DNA from 2 places in the Metabacillus sediminis genome. Region 2 is predicted to be linked to the other one. Evidence: a T-box and tRNA genes for the amino acid it is inferred to sense, from the RefSeq annotation. Region 2 holds a T-box; the other holds one or more tRNA genes.
The links. A T-box is a leader RNA that pairs with one kind of tRNA and senses whether it is charged. The one in region 2 lies ahead of alaS (alanine--tRNA ligase), so its partner is inferred to be a tRNA-Ala.

Region 1: it has a tRNA-Ala gene. The T-box ahead of alaS (alanine--tRNA ligase) is inferred to sense a tRNA for this amino acid. The anticodon was not compared.

Annotation. Positions count from the first base shown of each region.
Region 1 covers NZ_CP147407.1:3,148,555-3,164,125, reverse strand. Annotated here, with positions in the region: gene WCV65_RS16485 (SH3 domain-containing protein) at 1-109, opposite strand, end outside; gene WCV65_RS16480 (FeoA family protein) at 338-589, shown strand; gene WCV65_RS16475 (FeoB small GTPase domain-containing protein) at 582-1,298, shown strand; gene WCV65_RS16470 (nucleoside recognition domain-containing protein) at 1,276-2,661, shown strand; gene WCV65_RS16465 (VOC family protein) at 2,773-3,156, shown strand; gene WCV65_RS16460 (FTR1 family protein) at 3,225-3,938, opposite strand; gene WCV65_RS16455 (penicillin acylase family protein) at 4,117-6,510, opposite strand; gene WCV65_RS16450 (hypothetical protein) at 6,681-6,866, opposite strand; gene WCV65_RS16445 (peptidoglycan-binding protein) at 7,212-8,189, shown strand; tRNA gene WCV65_RS16440 (tRNA-Ala) at 8,285-8,357, opposite strand; gene WCV65_RS16435 (hypothetical protein) at 8,569-8,910, shown strand; gene WCV65_RS16430 (DinB family protein) at 8,951-9,445, opposite strand; gene WCV65_RS16425 (AMP-binding protein) at 9,513-11,132, opposite strand; gene WCV65_RS16420 (DMT family transporter) at 11,255-12,127, shown strand; gene WCV65_RS16415 (GNAT family N-acetyltransferase) at 12,228-12,761, shown strand; gene WCV65_RS16410 (hypothetical protein) at 12,800-12,991, opposite strand; gene WCV65_RS16405 (processed acidic surface protein) at 13,152-14,324, shown strand; gene WCV65_RS16400 (class D sortase) at 14,324-14,962, shown strand; gene thiT (energy-coupled thiamine transporter ThiT) at 14,975-15,553, opposite strand.
Region 2 covers NZ_CP147407.1:2,669,496-2,685,066, forward strand. Annotated here, with positions in the region: gene greA (transcription elongation factor GreA) at 1-438, opposite strand, end outside; gene udk (uridine kinase) at 645-1,280, opposite strand; gene WCV65_RS14015 (U32 family peptidase) at 1,286-2,554, opposite strand; gene WCV65_RS14020 (peptidase U32 family protein) at 2,599-3,531, opposite strand; gene WCV65_RS14025 (O-methyltransferase) at 3,528-4,184, opposite strand; gene mltG (endolytic transglycosylase MltG) at 4,331-5,467, opposite strand; gene WCV65_RS14035 (DUF1292 domain-containing protein) at 5,581-5,874, opposite strand; gene ruvX (Holliday junction resolvase RuvX) at 5,903-6,319, opposite strand; gene WCV65_RS14045 (IreB family regulatory phosphoprotein) at 6,323-6,589, opposite strand; gene alaS (alanine--tRNA ligase) at 6,677-9,313, opposite strand; T-box leader at 9,395-9,607, opposite strand; gene WCV65_RS14055 (AI-2E family transporter) at 9,648-10,703, opposite strand; gene WCV65_RS14060 (nuclease-related domain-containing protein) at 10,768-11,733, opposite strand; gene WCV65_RS14065 (DUF3918 family protein) at 12,008-12,139, opposite strand; gene WCV65_RS14070 (hypothetical protein) at 12,166-12,354, opposite strand; gene WCV65_RS14075 (PRC-barrel domain-containing protein) at 12,367-12,849, opposite strand; gene WCV65_RS14080 (hypothetical protein) at 13,018-13,167, shown strand; gene WCV65_RS14085 (ATP-dependent RecD-like DNA helicase) at 13,210-15,570, opposite strand.

The DNA of each region.
Region 1 (15,571 bases), 480 kb from region 2:
AGGCTTGAGCTGTACTGGCTTCAAAGAATGGAAGAGCTGAGCTGAGCGGAAAGGAAAGGATGCCGAGAGCTAATACGGAAGCAGTTGATGCTTTTTGCCATTTTTTCATTTTTTTCACCTCAAATAATTTTTTTCTTGCTTGTATATGGAACGGAATTAGGAATAAAATTGTTTCATTTCTTTAGCTTATAGGCGAATAGTTTAGCAGTAATCCTCCCATCATCAGGAGAGAATTTCTTTCATCAATGGAGAATGACAATTGACATTTTAAAAATAGAATCATATGATAAAAGAAAAAGTTGCGCTAGGTAAAAAAACTAGTTAGGGTGAAAAATAAATGACCAATACTAAAACAGTTTGTCTATACCAAGCGAATAAAGGGGATACCTTAAAAATTACTTCACTTTCCCTTGAAGGAGTTATGCGCAGAAGACTTCTTGATTTAGGCTTTGTCCCTGGAGCAGTGGTGAAGGTAGTCCGCAGAAGTCCGCTTGGCGATCCCATTGCCTTTCGAGTCAGCCAAACGACGATTGCCCTTCGAAAAGAAGAGAGTATGAGAATTGAAGGAGAGTTGATCACTCATGAATAATGTGTACAGAGTCGCATTAGCCGGAAATCCCAATACCGGGAAAAGCACCCTGTTCAACGCTTTGACCGGTCTGAAGCAGCACACAGGAAACTGGGCTGGAAAAACCGTTGATATGGCAGAAGGAACGATGCAGCATAAGGGCGAAACGTATAAGCTCATTGATCTTCCCGGGACCTATTCTCTTTTCTCAAATTCAAAGGATGAAGAAGTTGCGAGAAATTATATCGTCTTTGAAAAGCCGGATATTACATTAGTGGTACTCGATGCAACATCACTTGAACGGAATATGAATCTCGCTCTTCAAGTGCTTGAAATGACAACGAACGTTATTGTTTGCGTCAATTTAATTGATGAAGCGGCGAAGCGGGGCATCAGTATTAATGATCAGCATCTGACAAGAAGACTAGGAGTGCCGGTTGTAAAAATATCAGCACGCAATAAAACGGGATTCCCACTGCTGTTTGATACGATGGACCGGCTTGTGAAAGGGATTATCCAATGTCAGCCGGCCCTGATTAGCTATCATACGGCTATTGAGGAAAAAATCAGCAAAATCGAACCGCTTGTCCGTCCGCTCATTGACGATGACCTCTCTGCAAGATGGGTTGCCCTGAGACTGCTGGATGGAGATGAATCCCTTTTGGATGAATTAAAAGGCCGTATGGCGCAAAAGGAGGAGTTGACACGTGGACTTAAGTATCCAGTTTGACAAAGTATTAAACGAGGCAAGAGACATATCGTCTGCTGAGATACGCGATGAGATTGTTCAGAGTCTTCATGAAAAAAGCAAGGAGCTTTGTGCAAGGACCGTTACGTTTAGTAAAACAAAAGAAGATGTTCGGACTGAAAAACTGGATGCTGTTCTGACATCACCGATTTTTGGATTTCCGATCATGCTGATCATGCTCGGGGCAGTTTTTTATTTAACGATTGCAGGAGCCAATGTGCCATCCTCCATGCTTGGTGAATTCTTCAGCTGGATTGAAGGGTACTTAACAATTTTCTTCCAGTGGATGGGGGCACCTGAGTGGCTATACGGAATATTGGTACTTGGTCTGTTCCGGGGAACGACTTGGGTAATCAGTGTGATGCTGCCGCCTATGGCGATTTTCTTTCCGGTGTTCGCCCTGCTTGAAAACTTCGGATACCTTCCGCGCGTGGCTTTTAACATGGATCGCATTTTCAAACAGGTTGGAGCCCATGGAAAGCAGTCTTTGACGATGGCGATGGGATTTGGGTGCAACGCCGCTGCTATGATGTCTACCCGAATCATTGAATCTCCCAGAGAGCGGATGCTAGCGATCTTAACGAATAACTTTGTGCCATGCAACGGACGCTGGGGAACGCTTATTATCCTTTCATCCCTATTCATGGCAGCTGGGTTTACAGGAGGCTGGGCTTCACTTGTCACAACAGCTGTCATTGTCGGAATCGTATTATTTGGAGTTATCGTTACTTTTTTCGTTTCCTTTGTCTTATCAAAAACCGCTTTGAAAGGCGTTCCAACTCATTACACCCTGGAACTTCCGCCATACCGAAAACCAAAAGTATGGGATACTGTGGTCCGGGCTTCATTAACCCGTTCGATTTCTGTTCTGATGAGAGCGGTAAAGATTGCGGCACCGGCAGCCATGCTTACATGGATTCTTGCAAATGTATTTATCGGGGATACAAGTATTCTGATGTACTTCGTTAACTTCCTTGATCCTTTTGGAAAAATGCTTGGAATGGATGGCTACATTTTAGCGGCATTCCTGATCGGCTTGCCGGCTAATGAAATCGTATTGCCTGTTCTTTTAATGGGTTATCTTTCGACCGGATCTCTTACGGAAGTGGATAATCTGATGGATTTAAAGCAAATTTTCCTTGATCACGGCTGGACGTGGCTAACAGCTTTAAATATGATGCTGTTCTCGCTTCTTCACTTCCCGTGCGGCACGACACTCATCAATATATATAAGGAAACAAAAAGCAAAAAATGGACGTTCATGTCTTTTATCATCCCGACCGTTATAGCCATCGCTGTGACATTTATTCTTGCTCAGGCGGCCTTTCTGTTTGGATGGGTTTAAGGAGTAGTGATTAAAAAGAAGCAAAGATCCTTTAAATGAAGGATCTTTGCTTCTTTCTTTTGGTAAAATAAAGGGATAAAATGGTACTAAAATGTGGGGAGGATGATAAAAATGAAAGCTGCGGCAGTCCCAATTAAGAATCAAATGAATGGTGTATTTGTTCATGTGAAGAATTTAAAGGCATCTGTAGCATGGTATTTTGACCTGCTCGGGCAGGAAGCAGATTTGGACAAGATTCATTCGCCAGTCTGCAACATCCCTATCAATGGAACAACCTCTCTCACCTTGGATGATCACAGCTTTGATGCTCAATTTAAAGAAAGCATCAGCGGGAACCCGATTTTCAATCTTTATGCTCCTGAAATAGAGGAGGCTTATGCTTTTGTGAAAAACAAAGAAATTAAGATTGTAAGAGAACTGGAATGGGCGGGAGAAACAGCATGGTTCAATATACAGGATCCTGACGGAAATGTAATCATGATTGCTAATTGCTAAACGAAAGAAAACAGCCGGGGGGACCCGGCTGTTTTTCAATAACGATCTGTGTTTGGTGGTTTTTTATTTCACACGTCCGCCTGCTTGCGGGTTACTCTCATTCTTTTTATATCATCCTTCAAAAGGATGTAAAGAGAAGGAAGCATAAATAGGGCAAAGCCTGCTTTCTCCAATAATTCTCCGCCGTCCTCATAAAATTTCAAAAGGCTTTCTCCAAACATTTCGGCTCCAAGGAAAATCAGAACAACACCGAGTACTTTGAATAGAACAGATAAGTTCAGTTTCACCGCTGTTTTAAATAGTACGATCGTGGTGGCCACAGCAAGAACAATCCCTAGGATATTTCCTGCAGCAATCAATCCTGCGTGATGTGAGATCTGGGTAAGATTAAAGATCATCAGTTCGAGGCCCTCTCTGAATACGGAAAGAAAAGCCAAAATAAACAAACTGATTTTTGATGCATTGGAAGAAACTTTAGACGTAACCGAATTACTTACATCGCTGTTCCGGTGCAGCCATAAAATAAAGTAAGCGATGAGTCCGGACGCTGCCAGCATCATGATTCCTTCGAACAGTTCTTCAGAAGTGCCTTCCATCTCCTGAGCGCCGGAAAAAACGATCAGTCCGCCGATTATGCTGACAATCAATCCGATACCTGCTCCAAGGTAGACGGATGATTTAAGATCGTGCCGATTAATTCTGGTTGTATGTATTAAAATAATTCCGATAATGAGTGCTGATTCCAGCCCTTCGCGTAATGCAAGAAATAAACTCGACCACATATATGCCATCCCCCGTAATTTATAATGAAATTCATTCTCATTTATATAATAGTGAGAATGAATTTCAATGTCAATATGATTTTAGGAGAATAGTTGGGTATTCTTTTTGAGATTGGGTTTATAGGCTGATTTTAAAAAAGTCATGCATCTCTTTTTCAGGATGCATGACACCATCTAATTACTTTCCCGGTTCCAGTTTCAGTACATCTTTTTTTGAACCGTAACTGGTCAGCGAGGTTTCATGATATGTTCCTTCTACCCAGTTTTTTAGCTGATTGCTGTACCATTCGCTCCTAAAATGCCCGGACTGCCCGGGACTGTTATTGTGATAAGCCTTTGACAAATCAGAAAGGTCAGCTACGAAACGCCATGGAGCACCATGATCAACTACTCCATTTTCTTCATAAGCAGCGGCTTGAACCGTCACCTGGCTGCCTCCGACAGGGAGGGGCTTTTGCCTGTTGAAAACCCACTCGAGTACAGGTGAAGCAGAGGAGAGCGGGTGGGCGAAATAAACCTGATGATAGTCCCCCCACTTCCATGCTTTTGGATCTTTGCCGTATTGATCTTGAATGGCAGCAAGGACGCTCTTCAATGAGGAGTGCAGAACGTTTTGGATTCCTCCTTTTTCTTCAATCCAAACCGATTTTTCTCCGTCTAATGCTTTTCGCAGTAATTCATCGACCGCCTGCTGTTTCCCCTCAAATAGTTCCTCCATTTTCTCAGGGATTTTATCCGCAAACAGAACCCTTGGAAGTTCTTTCATCCATAAATGGAAGATGAGTGGGGCACCGTATTCAGGGTTATCCTCGTAATTCCAGTTCTCAAGAAGGGAGAGGGCTCCTTTTTCCTGTGATGTGAGTTTTTGTTCTTTGAGTGCTTTAAGGAATGAAGGAACAAATTCTCTTGCATAAAGATCCTTTTGATCCATCTGAAGTTTCTTCATGTCATTTACAGTCACCTTATCTTTGCTAGTTAAAAACTCCTCAATCCTCATATACCGATATGGCTGTGCCCAGTGATGACTGATATGGTATGGATAACGGTCATCTATGACTTTGTTATTGGCAGTTGCCAGAAAGCCTTCTTCCGGATTCACGCTTCGCGGGAGCTGATTCCATGGAATGAAACCGGACCATTCATAATCATCTGTCCAGCCTGGAACAGGAAGCAGTCCGTCCCCATTTTTGCGGATTGGAATTTTCCCGTTTGCTTTGTAAGCGATTGTTCCATCCTGGCCGGCAAAAACGAAATTTTGAGTTGGAACGTGGAATTCTTCCAATGCCTTTTCGAATTCATTCCAGTTTTGAGCACGGTTCATGTTAAGAACAGCCTGCAGTTCTGTGCTTGGCATCAACGCGGTCCATTTCATCGCAAGAACCGTATCTTTTTTCTGATCTAATGAAAACTCGGAAATGACAGGACCATGCCTCGTTTCTGTCACTTCATAGGGAATGGTTTTTTTGCCTTTAACAGCAATGGGTTCTTTTATTATCTTCGCCTGTTCCCATTTTCCGTTATGGAGGAACTTTGAATCATCTTGCGGACTGCGTTTCTCAATGTACAGATCCTGTACGTCGGGACCCGTATTTGTTACACCCCATGCAATTTTCTCGTTATGTCCGAGAATGATCCCGGGAACACCTGCAAAAATGACCCCGCTCACATTCTGGGATGGAGAGGTGAGGTGCATCTGATACCAGATGGATGGCGTGGCCAGCCCGAGATGAGGATCATCAGCTAAAAGAGGCTTGCCTGTAACGGTTTTCTTGCCGCTCACAACCCAGTTGTTGCTTCCGTTAAATTCGCGTGGAATGACGGCACTTGCAAACGTATCCTGAATATCGAGCTTTATATTTTTATAGCTTGAGAGGATAGCAGGAGCATCCTTTGGATAACTTGGAAAAAGCTCAAGTGCTTCTTCTTTTGAAAGATGATCCATCGCCCAATAACGAAACGCCTGTCCCTGCCAATGCCCGCCTAAATCAAACGCCATATATTTTCCGATTGTAAGGGAGTCAAGTGGGGTCCACTTGGAAGGCTCGTATCCAAGCAGAGTAAACTCCAATGGAAGTTTTCCCTCTTTTTTTGCCTCCTTTATATGCGCATTGACCCCATCTGCAAACCATTGGAGAACTTGAAGAGACTCTTGATCATAAGCCGATAGGGACGCCTGTGCTGCCCGCCTTAACCCAAGCGTTCTGAAAAATTTATCACGGTCTATGGTGGCCTCTCCAACTACTTCGCTCAGCATACCAGAGGCTTGTCTTCGGCTCAAATCCATTTGGAAAAGCCGGTCCTGAGCCTGGATGTATCCTTGAGCCATATACAGGTCTTTTTCACTGCCCGCTTTTATATGAGGCACACCCTCCTGATCTCTAGTAACCACCGTTTCCTGTGTAAGTCCTGCAATGACTGTTTCTCCGGACAGCTTTGGCAGACTTCTATTAGTGTAAACGTTTACAAAAATAACGCCTGAAATAAGCAGCAGGGTAAAAACAGAAAGGCTTATGAGAAGCCATTTTCTTAACGGACGCTTTTTCTTTATCTCCAACGGAGTATTTGCTTGCATGTCATTGCCCCCTTCTATTATTTTTCTATCTATAATTCATTTATATAGGAATTAGGGAGGGTTAGCACGAAGTATTTTCCAATATATAGAAAATTCAGTAAGAAAATGAAAAGCTAGTAAAGTTTGAGTAAAAAGAAAAAAGCCTTATGAAAAGGCCGATACTTGCAGACTTAAGATCGCTGGATTACAGAAGTGGAATAGCTTTTTATCATCTTTTGCAAGTTTTTATGCCCTTCCCTAAGCTTAATCGTTTCTTCAATAATTTTTTGGAAACCTTCTAAATCTCTATCCGAAGCATTCAATACTGATTTTGGCAGACCTTCTGCAAGCTGCTGTAAAGTAAATTCCTGAATCATGTCATTAACCACCTTTTTAAGTTTTTCGCGCTGATCAACTCTGTTCTTCACAGGCTTTTTATCATCCAGTTCCTCCAGGAGTCCAGCACTTTTTCATTACACAAAAGCTATTCTTATTATTTTGAGAAAAACCGCTGTTTTCCTCCTCCATTCAGGGGTAAATTTATCTTCAATTCTCAGCAAAATCTAATGCGAAAAATCATGATTATAGAAATAACGACAGGATATTCCCCGGATTATCTGTTTTTTACCATTTCATATATTAAATTGGTAAAATTGGAACTTCTCTGCTCAGCCCGCGCATAGATATAAATGTTTAAAAAATTGAACCGGGGGTTGAGGTTTTTGCTAAAGAAATGGCTTATTGTGTTTTGCAGTGTATTTCTTCTGTTCTTTTGGGCAGGTATACCGGGTGCATCTGCAGCAGCAACCAAGTTTATCATCATAAATAAGTCGTCAAACAAGCTTGCTTATTACGAAGACAGCAAGCTGAAACGGGTGTTCAAAGTAGGAACAGGGAGAAGCCAGTCCCTTACACCTGAAGGGAAATTCAAAATTGTTCAGAAAATCATAAACAGACCTTATTATAAAGGAAATATTCCAGGAGGGGATCCAAGAAACCCGCTTGGTAATCGGTGGATGGGGTTTAATGCACGAGGAACATCCGGTTCCACTTATGGAATACACGGTAACAATAATCCAGGCTCAATTGGAGGATATGTCAGCAGCGGCTGTGTCAGGATGTATGATAATGAAGTTGAATGGCTGTATAGTCAAGTGCCAATCAATACAGTCGTAATTATTACAAGCTCAGGGAAATCCTTTGATGCGATAGCCAAATCTTATGGATACAACGTTAAGCCAGGCGGGAATACCGGAACTACCGGAGATACGCTTAAAATAGGAAGCAGAGGAGATGCAGTAGCAGATCTTCAGCGCAAATTAACAAAGCTTGGATTCAACACAGGGGGCATTGACGGTGTTTTTGGTCCTGCTACAGATAAAGCTGTTCGTGCTTTCCAAAAGAGCAAGAGGCTTACTGCAGACGGAATTGTTGGGCCCAAAACATGGAGTGCACTAAATGGATCAAGTTCGCAGCCCGGGACTACCCTTGCGAACAGCGGAACACTAAGAAAAGGCAGCAAGGGCTCTGCAGTAAAAGAGCTGCAGCAAAGACTGACTGCACGTGGATACAACACAAGGGGTACTGATGGAATATTCGGCGCAAACACTGAAAAAGCCGTTATCGCCCTTCAAAAGGCCAGCCGTCTCACAACTGATGGGGGAGTGGGACCGGCAAAGAAAAAAGCCATTTTAAAATAAGGTGCAAAAGTGGTTTCTAACCATTTGATGAGCGAAATGCCGTAATATGTCTGAAAACAAGAAAACACCCTTGCATCCGCAAGGGTGTTTTTAGATGGAGACTAGCGGGATCGAACCGCTGACCTTTTGGCTGCCAGCCAAACGCTCTCCCAGCTGAGCTAAGCCCCCGTAATATTTTTATGCGTTAGCGCATAATATAAATCATAACGATTTTTCGAAAAAAGTCAATATTGTTTTATGATTATTTAAAAATAATTTTGTAAATAGATAAAAAGTGTAAAAAGGCCTAATATTTACAATCAATTTACATAAAGTCACTTTATCCAGAAGCGAATTGAACCGATAATACTATTAGATAGAAAGGCGGGAGGCAATCAGCATGAAAGTGGCGCAGGCAGTGCTCGGATTAGGGCTGGCTCTGTTTTTGATTTACGAATTTTTCGGTGATGAATTAATTAATGCGGCCGGGTTCAAATCACCTATCCAGCATGAAGTACTGGCTGATCAGGAAGTGACGAAGGATGAAGCGCTTCTTCTAGTTGTAGATTTTCTCGAACGGAGCGGAAAAGGGGAAGCTGGAGCTAAATTCCTCGTTGAAACAAAGAATGAATACATTTGCAGTGCCTCCTGGTTTGAAGACGGCACGACTGCGTCAGGAAATGAAGATGTTACGTATTCAGTCGACCGTGTAACAGGCGACGTGAAACTTATCCAAAAATAATAAGCAGCCGGGCTGAGGAAGGCCGGCTGCCGAACGCTGGTTAAGCACCAATTTTTTCTTTTGCTTCTTTAATCTGGAGAAGATGGCGCTCCTCATGGTACCCCACAAATTCAACCCATTGTTTAATGGATAGTTCTCCTAAGACAGGGTGTTTTAGAGCTCTTGAAGTAAGATCGAAATCTTTTGCAAGCAGCTCAGTGAAATTTATAAGATCTCGTCTGGCTTCTTCGAGTGCAGTTATTACCTTAATCCGGTCAATCGGTACAGGACTCGGCACCACATAGTCAGGTGCGGGAACCTTGCGGGACCGGTCGGTCACAATTTCAAGCTGTTTTTCTTCAACCGTTTTATCCTCTGCATGATGGATGGATTTTTTAAGGCTTTCCAGTACGACTTTCTCCATTTTTTGAAGGTGGTCTACAACCTGCCCAACGCTCCATTCATCAGTTGAAGGCTTTTCATTAAACTCCTCATTTGATAGTTCATTGAGTGTGTTAAGCAATTCTTCTCGCACTTTTTTCATGTGTTCATACATAGCCGATTCCTCCTCTTCACGTTCATCATATCAAAACCACTGATGGAAGTCCCTTCATACACTCCACTTAAACTCTCTCTTTAATCCAGTCCAGTGCCTGTTCCCGCAGCTTGAATTTCTGTATTTTCCCAGATGCTGTCATTGGATACTCATCCATGAAAAAGCAGTATTCCGGAATTTTATAAAAAGCGATTTGCCCTTCACAGTATTCTTTAATATGCTGCATCGTCAGGTTGGCTCCCTCTCTGACTCGGATGCAGGCAGCCGTTCGTTCTCCGTATTTTTCATCGGGCACTCCAATAACCTGTACATCTACAATATCAGGGTGCCGGTATAAAAACTCTTCGATCTCCCTGGGATAAATATTCTCACCGCCTCTGATAATCATATCCTTGAGGCGGCCTGTAATTTTAACGTAGCCTTCTTCGTCCATTGAAGCGAGATCACCTGTATGCAGCCACCCGTCAGCATCGATTGCTTCACTTGTCGCTTCGGGCATTTTATAATAACCCTTCATAACGTGATAGCCTCTCGTACACAGTTCTCCCTGTTCATTTGAAGGCATTTCATTTCCTGTTGCAGGATTGATAATTTTAACTTCAACATGCGGATGAGGTTTCCCGACTGTCTCTACTTTTCTTTCAATAGAGTCATCTACAGTTGTTTGGGTAATGACAGGAGATGCCTCCGTTTGACCGTAGCAAATCGTAATTTCGTTCATCCCCATCTGATCCATTACTTTTTTCATCACTTCGATCGGACAAGGAGAGCCTGCCATAATACCTGTCCGGAGAGAGGAGAGATCATAAGATGGGAAAGAATCCAGTGAAAGTTCGGCAATAAACATCGTCGGAACTCCCTGCAAGCCGGTGCATTGTTCCCTTTCCACTGTTTCGAGCACGAGATCAGGGCTGAATTCTATTGTCGGGACCATGCAGGCCCCAACTGTAACTGCAGCCATTGTACTCAATACGCAGCCGAAACAATGGAAGAACGGTACGGGAATGCAAAGCCTGTCCTTATGTGTCAGCTTCATCGAGCTTGCGATTAAATAACCGTTATTGACAATGTTATGATGGGTAAGCATAACGCCTTTTGGAAACCCTGTCGTTCCCGAAGTGTATTGCATATTAATGGCATCATGCTGATCAAGCTCGCTTTCTCTTTGTTCCAGTTCTGCATCTGAAACTGCAGCTGCATGCATTAAAAATTTATTCCAGCCAGTCATTCCTTCAGGACATGAATCACTGCCTATGTAGATTTGGTGTTTCAGCTTCGTTAGCGGATGGCTGGCTCGGCTTTTGATTGACTGAATCATTTCTGTATAGGAAGTCCCTTTATAGCCGTCTATTAAAAATAAAGCAGCTGAATCGGATTGCTGTAATAAATATTCAAGTTCGTGAACCTGGTAGCTCGTATTAACCGTTACAAGAACCGCGCCCATCCTTGCTGTAGCAAATTGGAGAAGCAGCCACTCAGGGACGTTGGTTGCCCAAACAGCGATATGGTCTCCTTTTTTAATACCGATTCCCATAAGAGCCTTTGCAATTTTTGCCGTTTCCTCGTAGAATTCTTGATAGGTATAACGGATTTCTTCTTTAGAATAGACAATAGCTTCACGGCTTCCAAACTCCTGAACCGTTTCCTGAAACATTTTCCCGATTGTCACTTGCTTTAAAGAATTCATAGGACCTCCTCATATCGCTAGAGTTAACGCTTTCATTATACAATATTAACAGAATATTTTAAAAACTATCCTTCTACAAATCTCGCCTTTTTGCAGATGTTTAGTAGGGTGAGGAGATTAATGTGAACAAACAAAAAACATATGCATATATCGCTCTATTTATTGGGGTGCTCTCTGTCTCGGCCTCTGCCGTAATGGTCAAGCTGACCACCACTCCGCCGCCGGTAACGGCTTTTTACAGAATGTTCTTTTCAGTCCTTCTAATGATGCCTTTTTTCCTGTTAGCAAGGGGATCGGGCATCAAGGAAATGACTAATAAAGACTGGCTCTACATTTCAATGGCAGGAATATTCCTGGCCTTTCATTTTATTTTATGGTTTGAGTCCCTCGAATTAACCTCCGTTGCAAGTTCAGTGGTTCTCGTTACGCTTCAGCCGCTATTCGCATTTGCTGGAACTTACCTGCTTTTTGGTGAGCGGGTAACGCGTCAAGCCGTGTGGAGTGCGGCGATTGCCATAATCGGGAGCTTAATCATCAGCTGGGGGGACCTGCAAATCAGCGGATGGGCACTGGCAGGAGATTTGCTGGCGTTAACCGCCTGTTTTATGGTTACTGCCTATCTTCTATTTGGACAGGAAGTAAGAAAGCGGCATTCGCTGATTTTACATACAACTCTTGTTTACGGGATTAGCGCGGCGACTTTGCTGCTTTATTGCTTAGTATTTTCGTATAGTTTAGACCCAGGAAGCGGCGAAAATCTGATGTGGCTTTTGCTATTGGCCATTTTTCCTAATCTGCTTGGCCATTCTTTATTTAACTGGGCTTTGAAATGGATTAGTACGAACACAATTTCCGTCGCCATTTTATTTGAACCTGCCGGTGCGATCATCCTTGCCTATTATGTGCTGAATGAACAAATCATGTTGACTCAGGCAATCGGCAGTGCCGTAATATTTGCAGGAATACTAATTTTTATGGCTGGGGATATGAAGTGAAAAAGATTCTGCTTACCATTCTAAAAGAAATATGGATGATTAAGGAAAGAAATTGGGTATAGGAGAATAGTGAACTTTAGAATGGCGTAGGGGGACTATTATGTATAAAATCCGGAAAGCAAAAAAAGAAGATATAAAAGGGATTGCGGAAGTTCATGTGGATAGCTGGCGGACTACTTACCGGGATATCGTTGATTCTGCCTATTTAAACTCGCTTACATATGCAGAGAAGATGAGCCAGTGGGAGCAAGCCGATCTCGATCATCTGTTTTTAGCCGAAGATGAAGAGGGGAGAATCGTCGGGTTTTCAAGCTATGGAAAGGAACGTACTGAAAAGCATGGGTTTGATGGTGAAATATATGCCATCTACCTTCTGGATGAGGTGCAGCGAAAAGGGATTGGCAGTGCGCTGCTGTTAAATTCGATAGATGATCTCATTGAAAAAGGATTCCAATCTGTCATGGTTTGGGTAATCAGTGAAAATCCTTCCCGGGGATTTTATGAATCCTATTTTCCTGAATTAATAGGGGAAGAAACATTGTCAATTGGAAATCGGGAGCATATTGAATATGCTTTTGGATGGAAGGATATTGAACGGCTTAAATCGATGCTGCTGCAAGGCAATCGAGTATAACAGAAAGATAAGAAGGGCCTCCAATCTGGTAGGCCCTTCTAATTTAGCTGCTGGTAGAACAAATTAGCCAGTATGGCAAACATGAAGGCAAGGGGCACATTAAATACTAATCCCCAGCCGAATACAAGACCTTCCTCATTGCTTACCCGAATTGCTTCCCTATAACTGATTAAAAAATGAATAATTGATAACAGCATGCAGCCTAACATAAAAGAAAAGGTTGGATTCATTGTCTAGCCTCCCGCATCTCCTTCCTATTACTCTAGTACATTCACCAGCAAGCGAAAATAGAACCATCTACTAGATAGACAATAAAAATATTGTGCTATACATTACAAAAATTTCAGTATATAATTTTCTAGATTACAAATATTACAGGGGGACACTGCGGTGAAAAAATATTTCGCGGCATGTCTTGTACTGCTTCAGCTGCTCGTTGCACACACAGCACTGGCTGCAGGCAAGATTGACGTAAACAGCAGCAGCTACAAAGCCTATTTAAAAGAAATTAACTTGACACATGGCCAGTTAGAGACATATTTAGAAAATTTCGATTACAGAATGTTTGATGAATTTGAAGATGTAGAAGATTTAAGAAGTCATCTGGGAAGAAGGGTGACAGATGATGTTCTTAAAGAAATCCTTGCAAAATATGAATTAACAGAAGATCAATTAACAGACCTCCTTGTTGAAAACGGGGATTTATTCGATGGGGAAAAAGTACAGGATGTTTTCTATTTTGAAAATTATCTGCTTGAAACAATTCAAATTGCGGGAGACTATCCGACTGAAATTAATGATTCGACGCTTCAGGAGCTTTGGGAAAGCTACGACTTTGTCTCCCGTGAAGAGTTTGACCAGTTTATGAAGGATCACGGCCTGGTTTTAGAAGATTATGATTCGATCGAAGAGCTTGATGAAGAAATCTATAATTTCATGGAACTTCCGGATATGGAATCTGAGTTTGAAGAAATTTTTGATCAGCTTGGTTTAACGGAAGAAGAGTTTGAGCGTTTGGCTGCACACTTCGAAAAAGTATATCAAAACAATCCTTATATTGACGCACAGCTGATGCAGCTTGGTGACAGAATGATGGCAATCGGTGATTTTGAAAGTGTAGATGAGCTTTCTGAGAAAGACATTCAAGAGATGATTTCCATCTACGGTGAAATGATGGATTTGCTGAATTTGCAGGCGAAATACTACCTTGTTAAGGATGGAATCAAAAAAGAGCTCTCTTTGCAGACAATGATGAGTCTGAATGATGTGGATGGGGCAGACCTTTTCGTCGAGCTTTATGATTTGGATAACAAACTGATTTTAGATATGACCTTAACTTCTGAAATGATTGGATCAGAATTAATTAAAGAAACAGGTAAGGACTTAGTAAAAACGTCTGAAGCAGTTTCATCCATTAAGAAACAGACGGAAAAACCGGGAGCAACAGTTAAAGGAGCTAAAATGCCTAAGACAGCAGGATTTCATGCAAACTGGATGATTGCCGGAGCTTCTTTAATAGCGGTTTCCGTTTTAATTAGAAGAAAGCTGCGTACATCCATCTGATGAAACATTTCCTTTCAACAGTAAAGAAGAAGCGTACGCTTCTTCTTTTTAGTGCCGCGATCCTCTTTGCTGCCGGAGTTTACTTAACTAGTACGAATGCGTTTAAATTAGCAAAAGCTTACTTTTTCTATGAACAGCAGAAAGCGGATTACCATGTGATTAAAACGGCGCCGGCTAAAGCAAGTGAGACAGAAGGCGCTAAACCTTCTCCTTTATATGAAACAAGGCCGGTAAAAGGGGAACGGATGGGGGAATTAATCATCCCAAAACTAGATGCAGTCCTTCCTATTTACCATGGGACAGAAGAAGACGAGCTCGAAAAAGGAGTTGGGCATTTTGCTCAATCTGTCCTTCCAGGGGAGAAGGATAACTCTGTTTTATCTGGACACCGGGATACTGTCTTCAGACAGCTTGGAAAAGTAGGGGAGAACGATCTGCTTATTGTCAAAACATCTGCCGGCACATTTACTTATAAAATTCGCAAAGTCCGTATTGTAGACGAAAACGACCGTACGGTGATTGTACCTAAACCAAGGGCTACATTAACTGTTTCCACATGCTATCCGTTTGATTTTATTGGTTCGGCACCAGAACGCTACGTTTTAATTGCAAATCTTATTAAAACAGAAAAACCGTAAGCCAATATTGGCTTACGGTTTTTTTGCATTGCTTTTGATTAGCCCGGGTGAATTCATAATGACTAACCATATTGCAAGTGCAGCGACAATCCAGGTAGGGATCATCCAGGTTGAGTTGTATACAAGTGAGTAGGTGAAAACGGGAGTGCCCTTTGGTGCATATGAGCCGAAAAAGACAATTCCTGATAAAACATGCGAAGCAAGCCGAAGAATGGAACCAAGCAGGGTAGCCGCCATAACTGCGGTCAGAGTTCTCCATTTATTTTGCTTCAATGCAGAATGTACCCATCCTGCAAACAAGCCGCTCATCCCGGCAAGCATAAAAGGCAGCGGATAGTCCAAAATAGCTTGGGCGGGATGTACGATAAATGCAGGTGCCAAAATCGGCTGCAGAATTCCGGTCAGAAGGCCTGTGAGCAATCCGCCTTTGAGACCCCACCTGAAGGACATAATAAATATTGGAATCATTCCAAGTGAAAGTGACCCGCCTTGAGGCATCTTAATGAAGAAACTTGAGAGCATGTCCAGCAACAGTGCCAGAGCAGTTAAAATAGCTGTTTCGGATAAGAATAGAAGTTTTTGATTTTTCATATGGGCTCCTTTTACAGG
Region 2 (15,571 bases):
AGGCGTTTGCACAGTTACTTCATCGCCCACTTGTTTGCCAAGAAGACTTTTAGCGATTGGTGAGTCATTGGAAATCTTTCCTTCAAAAGGATCTGCTTCCGCACTTCCCACAATTGTGTAAGATTCTTCTTCCCCATTTGGAAGTTCCTGGAACGTAACGGTTTTGCCAAGCGCTACTGAATTTGAATTCGATGTATCCTCGACAATGATTTTCGCATTGCGGATCATGTTTTCAAGCGTTGTAATTCTTCCTTCAACAAACGCCTGCTCTTCTTTAGCGGAATCATACTCGGAGTTTTCAGAAAGATCACCGAAACTGCGCGCAATTTTAATCCGCTCGACTACTTCTTTACGACGTACAGTTTTCATGTACTCCAATTCTTGTTCGAGCTTTTCTTTTCCTTCTTTCGTCATCGGAAATTCTTTCTCTACTGCCATCGATACTCACTCCTTCTGAAACAGCTGTCCCCCGAAATTTGGTATGTAAGACCTGTTAATAATACAAGAGCGAGGGCAATCATGCCCTCACACTCTTCTTTCATATCGAGAATTGGCGTTCAATCTGCCTGAGCGCGTCTTTTACATGAAACGTTTAACAATCTATACATAATATGGGCACAGTGCTCTATATCTATGCTATGTTATTACAAAATAGCGTTTTGTTCAAGAATTGTTTGAATTTTTGTTACCATTAAATCGATAGCCACGTGATTTTGGCCGCCTTCAGGGATGATAATATCTGCATAGCGCTTTGTAGGCTCGATGAACTGGTTATGCATCGGTCTTACAACGGACACATATTGTTCGATTACTGAGTCAATGGAACGTCCGCGTTCCTTGATGTCGCGGAGGATGCGCCGAATAATTCGAATGTCTGCGTCTGTATCCACATACATTTTAATATCCATAAGATCTCTCAGGCGTTCATCTTCCAAAATGAGAATTCCTTCAAGAATGATGACATCCTTCGGTTCGACCTCGATGATTTCCTCAGATCTTGTATGAATTTTATAATCATACACCGGTTTTTCGATCTTTTCATAATGGAGAAGCTTCTTCAAATGTTCAATCAGCAAATTGTTATCAAATGCCAAAGGATGATCATAGTTGGTGTTGAGGCGCTCTTCATAAGGAAGATGACTTTGATCCTTGTAATAATAATCCTGTTCAAGCATCATAATGGAATGTCCTTTAAAATGCTCGTAAATCGCTTTCGTTACACTAGTTTTTCCTGATCCGGATCCTCCGGCAACCCCGATTACAATAGGTTTTTTTACCATTTATCCTAGAACCCCTTTCTCATCATGTTGTAAGGATAAACAGGCCGGTCCAATGTAAATGTCACCGTTTGAAGAGGATGGCGTGCAGCATCCAGTTCATTGCCTTTTTCATCGTATACCGCTTCAATCACAGTACGGAAATTCTCAAGCTCCGGTCCGAAAAATTCAACTTCATCTCCCGGCTTAAAATAGTTCCGCTGCTGGAGTGTTACCTTCTTGGTTTCAGGATCATAATCCAGCACCATTCCGACAAAATCGTATGCCGTCTTTTTCCCATGTATGCCAAACATTTGCTCTTTGTGACCCGGCACTCCTTCAAAAAATGCCGTTGCCGTATCTCGGTTCGCACATTTATCAAGCTCTTCCAGCCATTCCTGCTGAATGACAAAATTGTCCGGATCTGCGCAATAGGCATCAATTACTTTGCGATACACGCTGACCACCGTTGCGATATAGTGAATGGATTTCATGCGGCCTTCAATTTTCAGGCTGTCAATGCCCATTTCAATCATTTTAGGGATAGACTCCACTAGTTTAAGATCTTTTGGACTCATGGCAAATGGAGAATCGCCATCCCCAAACAATGGAGTTTCCCGACCATCTTCCTGTTTGTAAAGATCATAATCCCAGCGGCAGGACTGGCAGCAGCCGCCGCGGTTTGAATCGCGGGCTGTCATATGATTTGAAAGAGTACAGCGTCCGGAGTAAGCGATGCACATCGCCCCGTGAATAAATGTTTCGATTTCAATATCCACTTTTTCCTTCATTTCGCGGATTTCATCTCCGCTTGTTTCACGTGCCAAAACAACCCGTTCAAGACCTTCTTCCTTCCAAAACTGAACAGCCTTCCAGTTGGATAAGGATTGCTGGGTGCTCAGGTGAATTTCAAGCTTTGGCGCAGCTGTTTTACATGTCTCTATAATGAGCGGGTCAGCTACGATAATTCCTGTAACCCCTGCTTCTTCAAGTCCTTTTAGATAATCGGCAAGTCCGTCCATATTTTCATTGTGAGCAAAAATATTCGTTGTCACATAAATTTTGGCATTGTACTGATTGGCAAACTGTACGCCTTCTGCCATTTCTTCCTGTGAGAAATTATCGGCATTTGAACGAAGTCCATATTCGCGTCCGCCGATAAAAACGGCATCTGCTCCATAACGGACAGCAATTTTTAATTTTTCCAGGTTTCCGGCCGGTGCCAGAAGCTCAGGCTTTTTAATTATGACCCGTTTTCCATCAACGATCTTGGAAATTGAATCTTTTAAGGCGTCCATCTGCGTGCCTCCCTATTTATTTTCATAGCTGAAAACGAGGTTTCTTAATAGACGGTTTCTTTAAAGAAGAATCCAGTATCCAGCGGACGGTGTACAGGCTGAATCTGCTTGATTTCTTCAAGAAGGGCGTCCCTCACCTCTTCATATTGGTCCCTTGCTTCGATGCAAAGGTCGATGGCTTTTCGATATTTTTTAGTTACTTCAATTATATAGTCACTCTTCTGGAGTATCCCGTCAATCTTGAAGGAATCCACTCCTGCATCGATGAGCTCCGGCAATTCATCAATGATGCACATATCATTTGGACTCATAATATGTGTGCCATTCTCATCTTCAAAAACAGGATATTTATTTTCCCGTTCTTTATCATGCAGCAACAGGCCGGTATCGACTTTGCTTTTATTCACAACTTCCATTTCTTTTCCCTGATACAAATAGTAGTTGCCTATAAGTGAGCGTTTGGATTGAAACATGCACGTCATGCCGTGAACCTGAATTTCAATTTCAACCTCTGCATTTTCCTTTGTTTCCACTATTGCATCCATATTCAGCTCTCTTGCAAGCACGGCTCTTTTTGCACCTTTCCGGCCCCAGTAATTGCAAGTATACCAGTTCGTTGCTGTTGTTTCTGTATTCCAGTGAAGCTTCATTTCCGGTACCGTTTCACGTGCAATCATTAAAACAGCCGGATCGCCAAATACAATCGCGTCAGCACCTGCATCTTGAAGAAACAGCATATAATCAGCTAATTCATCAATTTTGTCATTATGGAAAATGGCGTTCATAGCAGCGTATACTTTTACCCCTTTTTCATGGGCGATTCTGACCGCTTTTTTAAAATCTTCGCCTTTAAATTCACCTGCGAGACGAAGTCCGAATTTCTGTTCCCCAATAATAAATGCAGTTGCTCCCGCCTCAGCGAGCGGCTCCAAATCGTAAAGGCTTGAAGGCGTAACCAGCAATTCCGGTTTTTTCATTTTAGTTCACCTCTTTTAATGCTCACGGCAATGCCATCGCCGACTGGTATGATACACGTTTCATAAGAAGGATGGGACATAAGCCAAGTGTTGTAGCCCGCTATCTTTTTAACGAGGCTCCGTATCCGTCTATTATCAATCTGGTCCTGTTCTTCTGCTACAAGACCTTTAAATAAAATATTGTCGGTAATAATCATACCGCCTTCAGTCAGCATCGGCTCATACAGTTCAAAAAAGCGCTGATATTGGCCTTTCGCCGCATCAATAAAAAGTGCGTCATAAGGTCCTTCGCTTTCTATTGCATCAGAAAGTTCAAGGGCATCGCCAAAATGAACTCGGATTCTGCTGCTTAGACCCATTTGTTCGATTCGTAAAAGTGCCTGATCATATCTCTCCTGATCTCTTTCTATACTGACAATAGAGGCTTTTGGAACAGCAGATGCCATGCGGATGGCTGAATAGCCAATGGCAGTTCCAATTTCAAGTATATGATGGGGAGAATGAATCCGAAGAAATTGAAGCAATACTTCCATTCCCGCCGCTTCCATAATCGGAACTCCATGCTCGCTTGCATAGGCTTCCATTTCCTGAATAGCTGGTGGGCGATCGGGTATCATGCTTTCCATGTAGGTTTGAAGCTTTTGGTCAAGCACTAATTTTGCCTCCTTGCGCAAAAAGAAGAGTTCCTGTTAAGAACTCTTGCCTTTATTTAACACCATAGTCCTGTTCTTCATATAACCTGATATATTTTAGCATAAAAAAACGGGGAATGAAAATAAAATTCACTCCCCGTTTTCACTTATGATCCTTTTCTCGGACCGGTTATATGCTTTTCCTTCAGCTGGTTATGCTCTTTCAGCGTTCTGGAATAATAAACGGTTCCATCCGGTGCTGCGAGGAAATATAGATAGTCGGTGTTATCCGGCTTCAGTGCCGCTTCCATGGACATATTCCCGCTGTTTGAAATAGGTCCTGGCGGAAGGCCTTTGATTACATACGTATTATATGGAGAGGAGACCTTCAAATCTTTATAAGTAACCCGGTCTTTGTGCTCTCCGAGTGCATACAGTACCGTTGGATCTGTCTGCAAAGGCATGCCTGACTTTAAGCGATTAAAGAAAACACTCGCAATCTTTTTTCTGTCTACCTTTCCTGTTGCCTCCTCTTCGATAATCGAGGACATGGTCAGGAAATAATGAACACTCCATTTTTTCTCTTTCATTTGTGGCAGATAAGGCTTTATCCTCTCATCTGTCTCGCTGATCATCTTTTCAAGAATGGTGTCCAGAGATGTTTTTGGGTCCGCAAATGGATAAGTTGCTGGATATAAATAACCCTCAAGCTTATATTTTGCTGTTTTTTTATCAATTTCATTGGTTACGGTATTGGGGTATTTCTTTTTCATTGCTGCAATGAATGCTGGATCCTGGATCTTCTTTAAAACATCCTCTTTTGAGTATTCACTGTTATTTTCAATGATTGCTGCGATTTGCTTCATTTGATGGCCTTCAGGAATGGTAAACTGCATGGCAATGTTTTCTGCCATTTTTCCTGTTTTAAGGAGCTGAATCATGTCATCCATCGTCATAGATTTACTTAGCAAATAATCTCCGGCCTGAAAATTGGTTTCATTTTTAAATTTCACATAATATTTAAACACCCTGGCATCTTTAATGATTCCTTCTTCTTTAAGCTCAGCAGCTATCCCTGAAACAGATGATCCGAGAGGAATGGATACTTTTACTTGTTTTTTATCAGAAGGGTCCACTGGACTCAATGCGTTCTGAATATATATGATGCCTGCAAGAGCGATCGCAGCAATTGCGATCCCAGCCACAAGGACAATTCGCCATACAATTTTCCGGATTGATTTTGCCTCTTCCTGTTTTTCAAGCAGTGTTTTATGTATGGATGGTTTGTTTTGTTTTTGCTTCATCCTTTTCCCCCTTTCACTTCCGTATATTATACTACAAAATTCTACCCCATTCGTCACTATCTGAACAAAAAAAGAAGCCGGGAATACATCCCCAGGCTCCTTTTTATTTGCATTTAGTTTTCTTCTTCTTCCTCGTTATCGAAGAATGTGTTCATCATTTCTTCAATCATGTCCCACTCTTCTTCTGTTTCAATTGGCTGAAGCTCGCCATCTTCGCCATTTTCGCTTGGCGTGAAGCTTGATGCATGAATTTCTACATCCTCTTCATCCTGATCTTCACTGCTGATTGGGTAGTAAAGAACGTAGGATTTTTTGAATTCATCTGACTCAAATGTAAAAAGGATCTCGCAAAGCTGTTCGTTTCCGTTTTCGTCTACTACTGTAATCTGTTTTTCACCATGTTCCATGTCTATTCACCTCGTTAAGTAATCTCCGTTATCGGAGGCTGTCAAGATATCCTTGAAGGATCATGACAGCTGCCATTTTATCAATGACTTTTTTGCGTTTTTTTCTGCTTACATCCGCTTCAATGAGCATCCGTTCTGCAGCCATTGTCGTTAATCTCTCGTCCCAGAGAACAACGGGAAGCGAAAATGTCTCTTCCAGCAGGGAAGCGAATCTTTGACACGCTTCCCCTCTCGGACCAATTGTGTTATTCATATTTTTCGGAAGACCGACGACAATTTTGTCCGCCTCTTCCGTTTTAATGATTTCAGAAAGCCTAGTCAGACCATAGTCTCCGCCTTCTTCATTAATTTTAACCGTTTCGAGTCCTTGAGCTGTCCAGCCCATAAGATCACTGACTGCTACTCCGATTGTTTTCGTTCCGTAATCCAAACCTAATACTCGCATCTATTACTCCTCACGATGATTTTGCAGGTACGATTTAACAAGCTCTTCAATCAGCTCGTCTCTCTCAAGCTTGCGGATCAAGCTTCTTGCATCACGGTGACGGGGAATATAAGCCGGATCTCCTGAAAGCAAATAACCGACGATCTGATTGATCGGATTGTATCCTTTTTCCTTGAGTGCATCATGTACCGTAAACAAAACTTCGTTCACATCTGTTTGAACGGAATCGTCCGAAACGTTGAATTTCATTGTTTTATCGAATGAGCTCACTGTCTGCACCTCTTTCTCAAGTTCGCGCTCGAGGACTTGATCCTGCTCGTCCTGACTCTTATCACCATTCTACACTAAGAATGAGAATTATAAAACGGATTTAACCCATTCCTCTGCATAGTTTAAAGCAGATTCGAGTTTTTCAGGGTCTTTTCCTCCTGCCTGAGCCATATCCGGACGGCCTCCGCCGCCTCCGCCGCAGCGCTCTGCGACTTCTTTTACGAGCTTGCCGGCATGCAGGCCGCGGTCAATAAGATCCTTCGAAACACCGGCTGCAATATTTACCTTATCACCATTTGCAGCCCCTAAAACGATTACTGCAGATCCAAGCTTTTCCTTCAAATCATCCAAAATGGCACGAAGACTGTTCATATCCTTTGCGTTCACCTTGCTTGCAAGAAGTTTAACGCCATCGATTTCTTTTACCTGGTCCGTTAAAGAAGTGGCTTCAAGATTGCCAAGCTTTGAAGTAAGGGACTCGTTTTCGCGCTGAAGATCTTTCAGTTCGCCTGTAAGAGCATCAATACGGGCAGGAACCTCTTTACTGTTTGTTTTAAGCTTAGCAGCGGCCGCTTCCAGAATGGCAATTTGCTCATTCATCGTTTCATAAGCCGTTTTTCCTGTTACAGCTTCGATCCTTCTTGTACCTGCACCGATACCGGATTCAGATACAAGCTTGAACAAGCCGATTGAAGAAGTGTTATCCACATGGCAGCCTCCGCATAGTTCAAGACTGTACTTTCCAATTTGAACAACACGGACAATTTTGCCGTACTTTTCACCGAATAAAGCCATTGCTCCCATTGCTTTTGCTTCATCAATTGGTTTTAAGTCAATGTTTACACCGATGCCTGCCCAGATTTTTTCATTCACGATCTGCTCAATTTGTTTTAGCTCGCTATCTGTAATCTGGCCGAAATGGGAGAAATCAAAACGAAGGCGGTTTTCCGTCACCAATGATCCAGCCTGATTGACGTGGCCTCCGAGAACATCCTTCAATGCCTGATGCAGCAGATGAGTCGCAGTATGGTTCTTCACAACACCTTCTCTTACTTTACGGTCAACCGCAGCTGTGACGGAATCATTTGCTCTTAATGTTCCTTTTTCAACAATCACGCGATGCAGATTTTGCCCGTTTGGAGCTTTTTTAACGTCTTTAACGCGTGCGGTGAAATTTGCATTGGAAATGGTTCCTTCATCTGCAATCTGTCCGCCGCTCTCCGCATAAAACGGTGTCTGTACAAGGATAAGCTGGATTTCTTCCCCTTCAGATGCTTCTGAGACAAGCTCGCCATCTTTCACAAGGGCAGCAGCTTCAGTTTCAACAGTAAGGTGCTCATAACCGACAAACGTACTTTCCGTTGTGAGATCACCAAGTACTCCTCCCTGAACCTGCATGGAATCGACTTCCTGGCGAGCTGATCTTGCCCGTTCGCGCTGCTTTTGCATTTCAGACTCGAAGCCCTCTGCATCAATCTTCATTTGTTCTTCTTCTGCATATTCTTCTGTCAATTCAACCGGGAAGCCATAGGTATCATAAAGGCGGAAAACGTCAGTGCCTGGAATGACATCGTGTCCCGCTTCTCTTTGCTTTTTAATCACTTCAGATAAAATAGCCAGTCCATCATTTAACGTTTCATGGAAACGCTCTTCCTCGTTTTTAATGACTTTTTGTATAAACTCGGTCTTTTGTTTAACTTCCGGATAGAAGGCTTCCATAATTTCACCAACTACCGGTACAAGCTCATACATAAATGGGCGGTTGATATCAAGTTTTTTTGCATAGCGCACAGCCCGTCGAAGCAGACGGCGGAGAACATAGCCGCGGCCTTCGTTGGACGGAAGAGCTCCATCCCCTACTGCAAAGGATACGGTACGGATATGATCGGCAATAACCTTAAATGCCTCATCCTTCTCTTTGCTGTCATGGTACTCCATACCGGCAATTGCTGCAGTTGCTTCAATAATCGGCATAAAGAGATCCGTCTCATAGTTGGTCGGAACATTTTGAATAACGGAGCACATCCGCTCAAGTCCCATCCCTGTATCAATATTTTTCTTAGGAAGCGGAGTATAGGTTCCATTCGAATTATGGTTAAATTCAGAGAAAACAAGGTTCCATACTTCTAAATAACGCTCATTTTCGCCGCCTGGATATAGCTCGGAATCTTCCGGATCGTTCCCGTAAGCCTCACCGCGGTCATAAAAAATCTCCGTGTTCGGTCCGCTCGGGCCTTCGCCGATATCCCAGAAGTTCCCTTCAAGCCGAATGATGCGCTCTTCCGGAACGCCTACTTTAGCCGTCCATATGTCGAAGGCTTCATTGTCTTCAGGGTGAATCGTAACAGAAAGCTTTTCAGCGTCAAAGCCGATCCACTTCTCGCTTGTAAGGAACTCCCAAGCCCATTCAATTGCTTCTTCTTTGAAGTATTCTCCGATTGAGAAGTTTCCAAGCATTTCGAAGAACGTATGATGTCGTGCCGTTTTCCCTACATTTTCAATATCGTTGGTGCGGATGGATTTCTGCGCGTTGCAAATTCTTGGGTTCGCAGGAATCACACGTCCGTCAAAATATTTTTTCAGGGTAGCAACCCCGCTGTTAATCCACAAAAGAGAAGGATCTTCATGCGGAACAAGTGATGCACTTGGTTCTACTGAGTGGCCTTTTTCTTTGAAAAAATCAAGAAACATTTGGCGTACTTCTGCAGACGTTAAAAATTTCATTCATTTCTCCTCCTTAATATGTATGCCGGGCGGCTCCGAAAAACAAAAAACTCCCGTTCCTGTACAAATCCTTTAGATTTGCACAGGGACGAGAGTTGCTCGCGGTACCACCCTGATTATGGATTCCAAAACATCCATCAGCTTCATTGGACCTTAACGCGGTCTCAGGACGGCAGGACTTTTACCTGCACTCAGGAATAGCGTTCCGTCACCCTTCAATAAACACCCTTTCAGCCTTGGGGCATTCTCTCTGGAAATGGACTGTGACCTACTCGTTTCCATCAGCGTTTATTACCTATTATACCGTAGATTATAGACAATGGCCGCCCGCCTGTCAATCATGCCGGAGAAGCCGGACTCCATGCTCCAAAACGACCCTCAGGACAGCGGTGACAGGTACGGCGATAATCAGTCCGAAAATTCCTGCAAGCTCACCGCCAGCAGCGAGCGCCAGCATAATAACAATGGGATGCATATGCAGGCTTCTTCCAACAATCAGAGGACTGATTACGTTTCCTTCAAGAAATTGCAGAACCAAAATGATAATAACCACGGTAATCACTGTTTGAGTCGACATCGCTGCCGCCAAAATTAAAGCCGGAATAGCACCGATCACAGGGCCAAAGTAAGGAATCACATTTGTAATCGCTATAATCATTCCAAGCACAAGCGGATACTTTACCCCAAAAAACCATAAAGAGATAAACGCCAGCAGACCCATAATGACACAAACAAAAAACTGGCCCCGAATGTAGCTTCCGAGAGACTCATCTGCATCCCTCAGCAGCTCCTTCCCCCTCCTTCTCCACTTTTTCGGAGTCAAATACCAGGCAGCTTTTTTCAACAGTGAAAAATCCTTCAGCATATAAAAAACCAAAAATGGAATAAGTGTTAAAATTACCGCATTATCAAACAGTGACCGGATCGAGTAGATAATGCCGTCAATCATCCCTGAGATCCACTGCTCCGCCTCGCCAAGCAACCCCTCCACCCGATGATGCAGCCCCATCGGCCAATGATCCGTCTGATCCCTGATCATCGTAAGCCAGCCCTCATAAAGCTTCACCATCCGCGGCGCATTAGCCGACAGCTCCATCAGCTGATTAATAAGCAGCGGAATGCCCCGATAAAAACCATACCCAATCGAACCGAAGAACAGCAAATAAATAATGAGAATCGAAAGCGTCCTCGGAAGCCCCGTTTCATGCAGCTTCTCTACAATCGGATGAAGCAAATACGTGATAAAGGAAGCAATAACAAACGGCACGATAATGGCCTGCAGCATAATCCAGACTGGATTCCACACTACCCGCAGTTTAAGAAATAAATAAAGGGATAATAAAGACAGCAGAATAATTCCCGCTCTTAGCAGGATCTTTTTTTCTTTCACGGGGCATCCCCTCCGGAGATTAGTTTGGGGGATTTTTGGGGGGATTATGCAGGGGGCATTCGATTTACATATTGATTTTATAGGCAGTGGACCTGTGACTTCCTGTCGTTTCCAAGTTCAAGGATTTTAATAGCCTTTTTACAGTAGAGCTGGAAGACAGGTTTAGGAAGGATTTTGCTTCACGATTCGATATTAAGTTTTGAAACAAATAGCCGTAATCCTCCAATGCTTCAATATGTGCATCTTTAGAAGTGATCCCGCATAAACCGCACATCCACATTGAATTTTTCAGCCTTGTCATTGTTAACTTCGAACACTTCATACAACAGACCCCTGGCAAGATATTATGCGAGTGTATTTGATGCTTTGACATCATATTTTTTTCTAGATCTGAATGGGCGGACAATAATTTATTGCTTAATTCGGCTAGCTGTTCAGATGTAAGAATTTCTTTTTGGTATATCTTTTCTAGTTCATTTATTTTAAATGGGATTGTATTGCTATGAAGCACCTTATGGGGGATTTCATGATTATTCTTGGAGGTTTCAAGCATAGTACGAGGATTTCCAATCGCAACGAATTCCTGTATAGGAAGTACAGGAAGGCTGTATTTTCTTAACCAATTTACTAATTGCAGTCTTTGCCGTTTAACTTGCACAATTGGATCGGGAAAGGGCTCTTTTATATTATTCTGAATTCTTATGAGCTGGTTGAAATCAGAATCGAAAATCAGCGTCCCTGCTATATTCTTCACCTCAAAAATAGTAATAAAAGACCGAGACAGCAGCAGTACATCTATCTGAAAAAAATGGATGCCGTCATGCAGCCTTAAATCATGGAATATCTGATAGGTCTCTCTCGGAAGAAAGCTAAGGGGATATTCCATTTCCTTTTCTCCTTTAAATCCCGCTGATTGAATAGCTAAGTCTTGGAGAACAGCTTCGTACTTAGGATGTTTCGGATCGAGTCTTCTTTTTAATGCATGGAGTTGTTTTAGAGAACGAGGAATTTGCAGGGGTTTGATAATCATTTAAGATTCTCCTTCCGATGTCACTCATTAATTCCACTTACAAGGGAAAAACTCCTTCCTCTACGGACACAACAATTTTACGGGCATTTTCTTGTCGATTACGGGCAGCTATTTGTCGATTGCGGGCACAAATGTGTCGATTTCGGGCAATTCTATGTCGATTACAGCCAAACCGACACAACTATCTATTATCCGACAATTTTCCCAACCGCAAAACCACCCCACCCCAACAAAAAAAACCCCCGCAACACGCGGAGGTTTTCACCAACTGCTATTAAAACATTTTCTTCATCTGGCGCTGCCAGTTTTTTTTCATTTTGCGGGTGTTCATGCGTTTGCCGCTCATTGCGTAGGTTGCGGCAGCGCCGATTCCCATTGAAATTATTGAGGTCATGGTGCGGTTCATGGCGTTTTCCTCCTTTAATTTCGATTTTAGCTTACGGTACGGTCATGTTCGTCAAACAAGTCATCTAGTGAGCTTAAGGTACCGTCTTCTTCAACCTGATGGGTTAAAATCATTCCTTTGGATACCGAAAGCTCGATAAAGCAGCCCCAGCAGTAATACTGGTTTACTCCTATTTTTCCAAGGTCCTTGCATTGACAGTTCGGGCATTTTAACAAACCGGGCACACCTCACTCTTGAATCACATCCATGACGATGGCATCCTTGCTTACCATTAGTTCCTCGCTTAGGGGGTTTACTTTTTTCCGCCCTTCGGTTAAATCAGCGAAGAATCCGTCTGTCAGTTCGTATGCTACGATTGTGCCCAGTTGTTCTGTAAAATATACGTCTTCCAGGAGACCGAGCTGTTCGCCGGTTTTCGAGTAGACGGTTTTGTTAAACAGCTGCCCATTGCCGCGGAATCGATAATCTTCTTTTGCAGCAGCTGCAGGCTGCAGCTGTTCCGGATCTTTGACCATCACTCCGTCTTCTCCCACTGAATCTATACAGGCCAGCGGAATGAAGCGGTCTTTCTTGAATAGACCTTTGCCATCCAAGATAAGTCCGGAAACGTGCCCGTCTGTGCTGATGACTAAATCCGTAATTTTGCCTATGCAGGCAGCGTTTCTTGCATCAAAAACCGGAAGTCCCTTTAATGTTCCGTATGTCCGCAAGATGATCTCCCACCTTTCCGAACACACTTAGGATTCTTCCTCCAGCATTAAGTCATACAGCGTAACGTTTTCCATTCCGCTAAAAAGTTCTTTAGGCAAAAGGTTTGACATTTTCCAAATGTGGTATTTAATAACAAGCAATCATACCAATATCGAGGACGTGATTTTATGAATGAACATAAAGATGTCGAGGTTAGAGAGAAGAGAAAGGATTCAAGTCTTGTTGCATCTACATTTATTAAATACGCAGCGTATTTGATCATCTTTTTTGGAATCATTTGGTTTTTGATCAGCTATATTTTACCGATGTTTAATTAATAGAAGCCAAAAAGCCGCCTGTCATCCAGCAGGCGGCTTTTTTTACATAAAATCAAATGGTGTTATATTTTCCATTCCAATATTCGCATCGCTTACATCAAACGGCAGGAGCTTCTGAAGTTCATCTTCTTCTTCTGTAAATTTATTCAGCCTCTGTTTTAATGAAGTTTGGCGCTCAAGCTGATCTCTGTTTTCAATTCCGCGTATAAAGGCTTCTTCTTCCCCGCACATGATCAGGAATTTTTTGCTTCTAGTGATCGCGGTGTAAATCAAATTCCTGCGCAGCATACGGTAATAGCTCTTTACAACAGGCAAAACGACGATTGGAAACTCGCTTCCCTGCGATTTATGGATCGAACAGCAGTAGGCGTGGGTGAATTGCGAAAAATCGGACCGGGTATAAGTGACTTCGTTTCCATCAAAGGAAACGACAATCATATCTTCTTTTTCCGTATTCTCTTTCGCGTAAAAGATGGATTCAATTTCGCCCATATCCCCGTTAAAAACGTTGCTTTCCGGCTGATTGACAAGCTGGAGCACTTTATCGCCGATCCGGTAGACGAGGTCGCCGAATTTCATTTCCCGCTTCGTGCTTGAGGCCGGATTAAAAATATCCTGCAGCAGAATATTGAGCTGGTCGATTCCCGCCGGTCCTCTGTACATTGGCGCCAGCACCTGAATATCCCGGGCCGTAAAGCCCTTTTTCTTCGCATTCTCCACCACTTTCCGAACAACCTCTTTAACCTGGCCGGAGGCGCATTTAATAAAGGAGCGGTCTGAGGTCGGGGTTTTCAAGTCGGACGGGGTTTTCCCATCTTTTATGTGGTGAGCGAGCTCGATGATCGATGAACCTTCCGCCTGGCGGTAAATATCAGTCAGCCTGACAGTCGGCACTTCCTTCGAGGCAAGCAAGTCCCTTAAAACCTGACCGGGGCCGACAGAAGGAAGCTGGTCTTCATCGCCTACCATGACTACCTGGATCTGCTTAGGCAGTGATTTAAAAAGCTGATTGGCGAGCCAGATATCGACCATGGACATTTCATCAATGATCAAAAGTTTTCCTTCAATCGGATTGTCCTCATTGCGGTCAAATCCCTCCGATCCGTTCCAGCCAAGAAGCCTGTGAATGGTGACGGCGGGCATTCCGGTTGACTCGCTCATTCTTTTTGCAGCCCGGCCTGTAGGCGCGACGAGCAAAATCGGAAAAGGCTCATCCTTTTTATATTCGCCTGGATCCAATGAGCAGCCGTGCAAGTCAGAGTATAGTTCCACAATCCCCCGAATGACGGTTGTTTTGCCGGTACCGGGTCCGCCTGTTAATAGCAGCATCGGTGTCATAAGCGCTCTTTGAATTGCTTCCTTTTGGCTTGATGCGTATGTAACCTTCATTCGTTCCTCGAGATTGCCGAGGGAAAGGAGAAATTCAGATTCCGGAAATAAGTCGTCATATTCCGTTTGCTCCAGGATTTGCTGGATGTGCTCGGCTACTTTCTTTTCAGAGTAGTAAAGGATTGGAAAATAGATCCTTCCTTCATCCGCAATGAGCTGTTTGCTCTCAGCAAGAGCGGCAATTTGAGCAGAAATGCTTTCAGCGTTTACCTGTCCTTTATTTGAGGCGCTAAGGAGCTGTCTTGTCTTCTCAACCAGCTGGTTCTCGGTGAGGTAGACATGTCCTTCCTGTGAACTGGACTGTTCAATGGTATATAGACAAGCGGCGTTGATCCGTTCAGGACTGCTGCCTGATATTCCTAAATGATGCGCCAGTTCATCTGCTTTTCCAAAGCCTATTCCCTCAACGTCTTTCACAAGCTGGAAGGGATTTTCCTGGATCTTTTCAAGCGTCTGATCCTGATATTGCTGGTAAATTTTCATCGAAAGCTGCGGACCGAATCCAAATTGGGACAGGGAAATCATGATTTGCTCCAAACCCTGGTGCTGCTTTAACGTTTGGGCAAGGATATCGGCTTTTTCCTTGTTTACCTTAGGAATTTTATGAAGGACAGACGGATCCTGCATGATTTTTGAAATGGCGGATGTTCCAAGCTCCCCCACAATGATTTCAGCCGTTTTTTTTCCGATCCCTTTAAACAAATCGCTGGACAGGTACTGAATGATTCCTTCTTCTGTATTGGGGATATCTTTTCTGAAGTGGTCGGTCTGAAACTGCATGCCGAACTTCGGATGATGCTTGACGGCTCCATAAAAAAGGTAGGTCTCTTCTTCAGCAAGGAGAGGAAAATATCCGGTTACAGTGATTTCTTTCTCATCAAATTCCAGATTGGACTCCAGCAATTTTGCCTTCAGAACGGTATAGAGATTCTGTTCATTATGGAAAATAACCGCCCTGATGACCGCTTTAACATAAGGCTTTTCCTCATGATTAGCGCTGGAAAGCTCATCCATC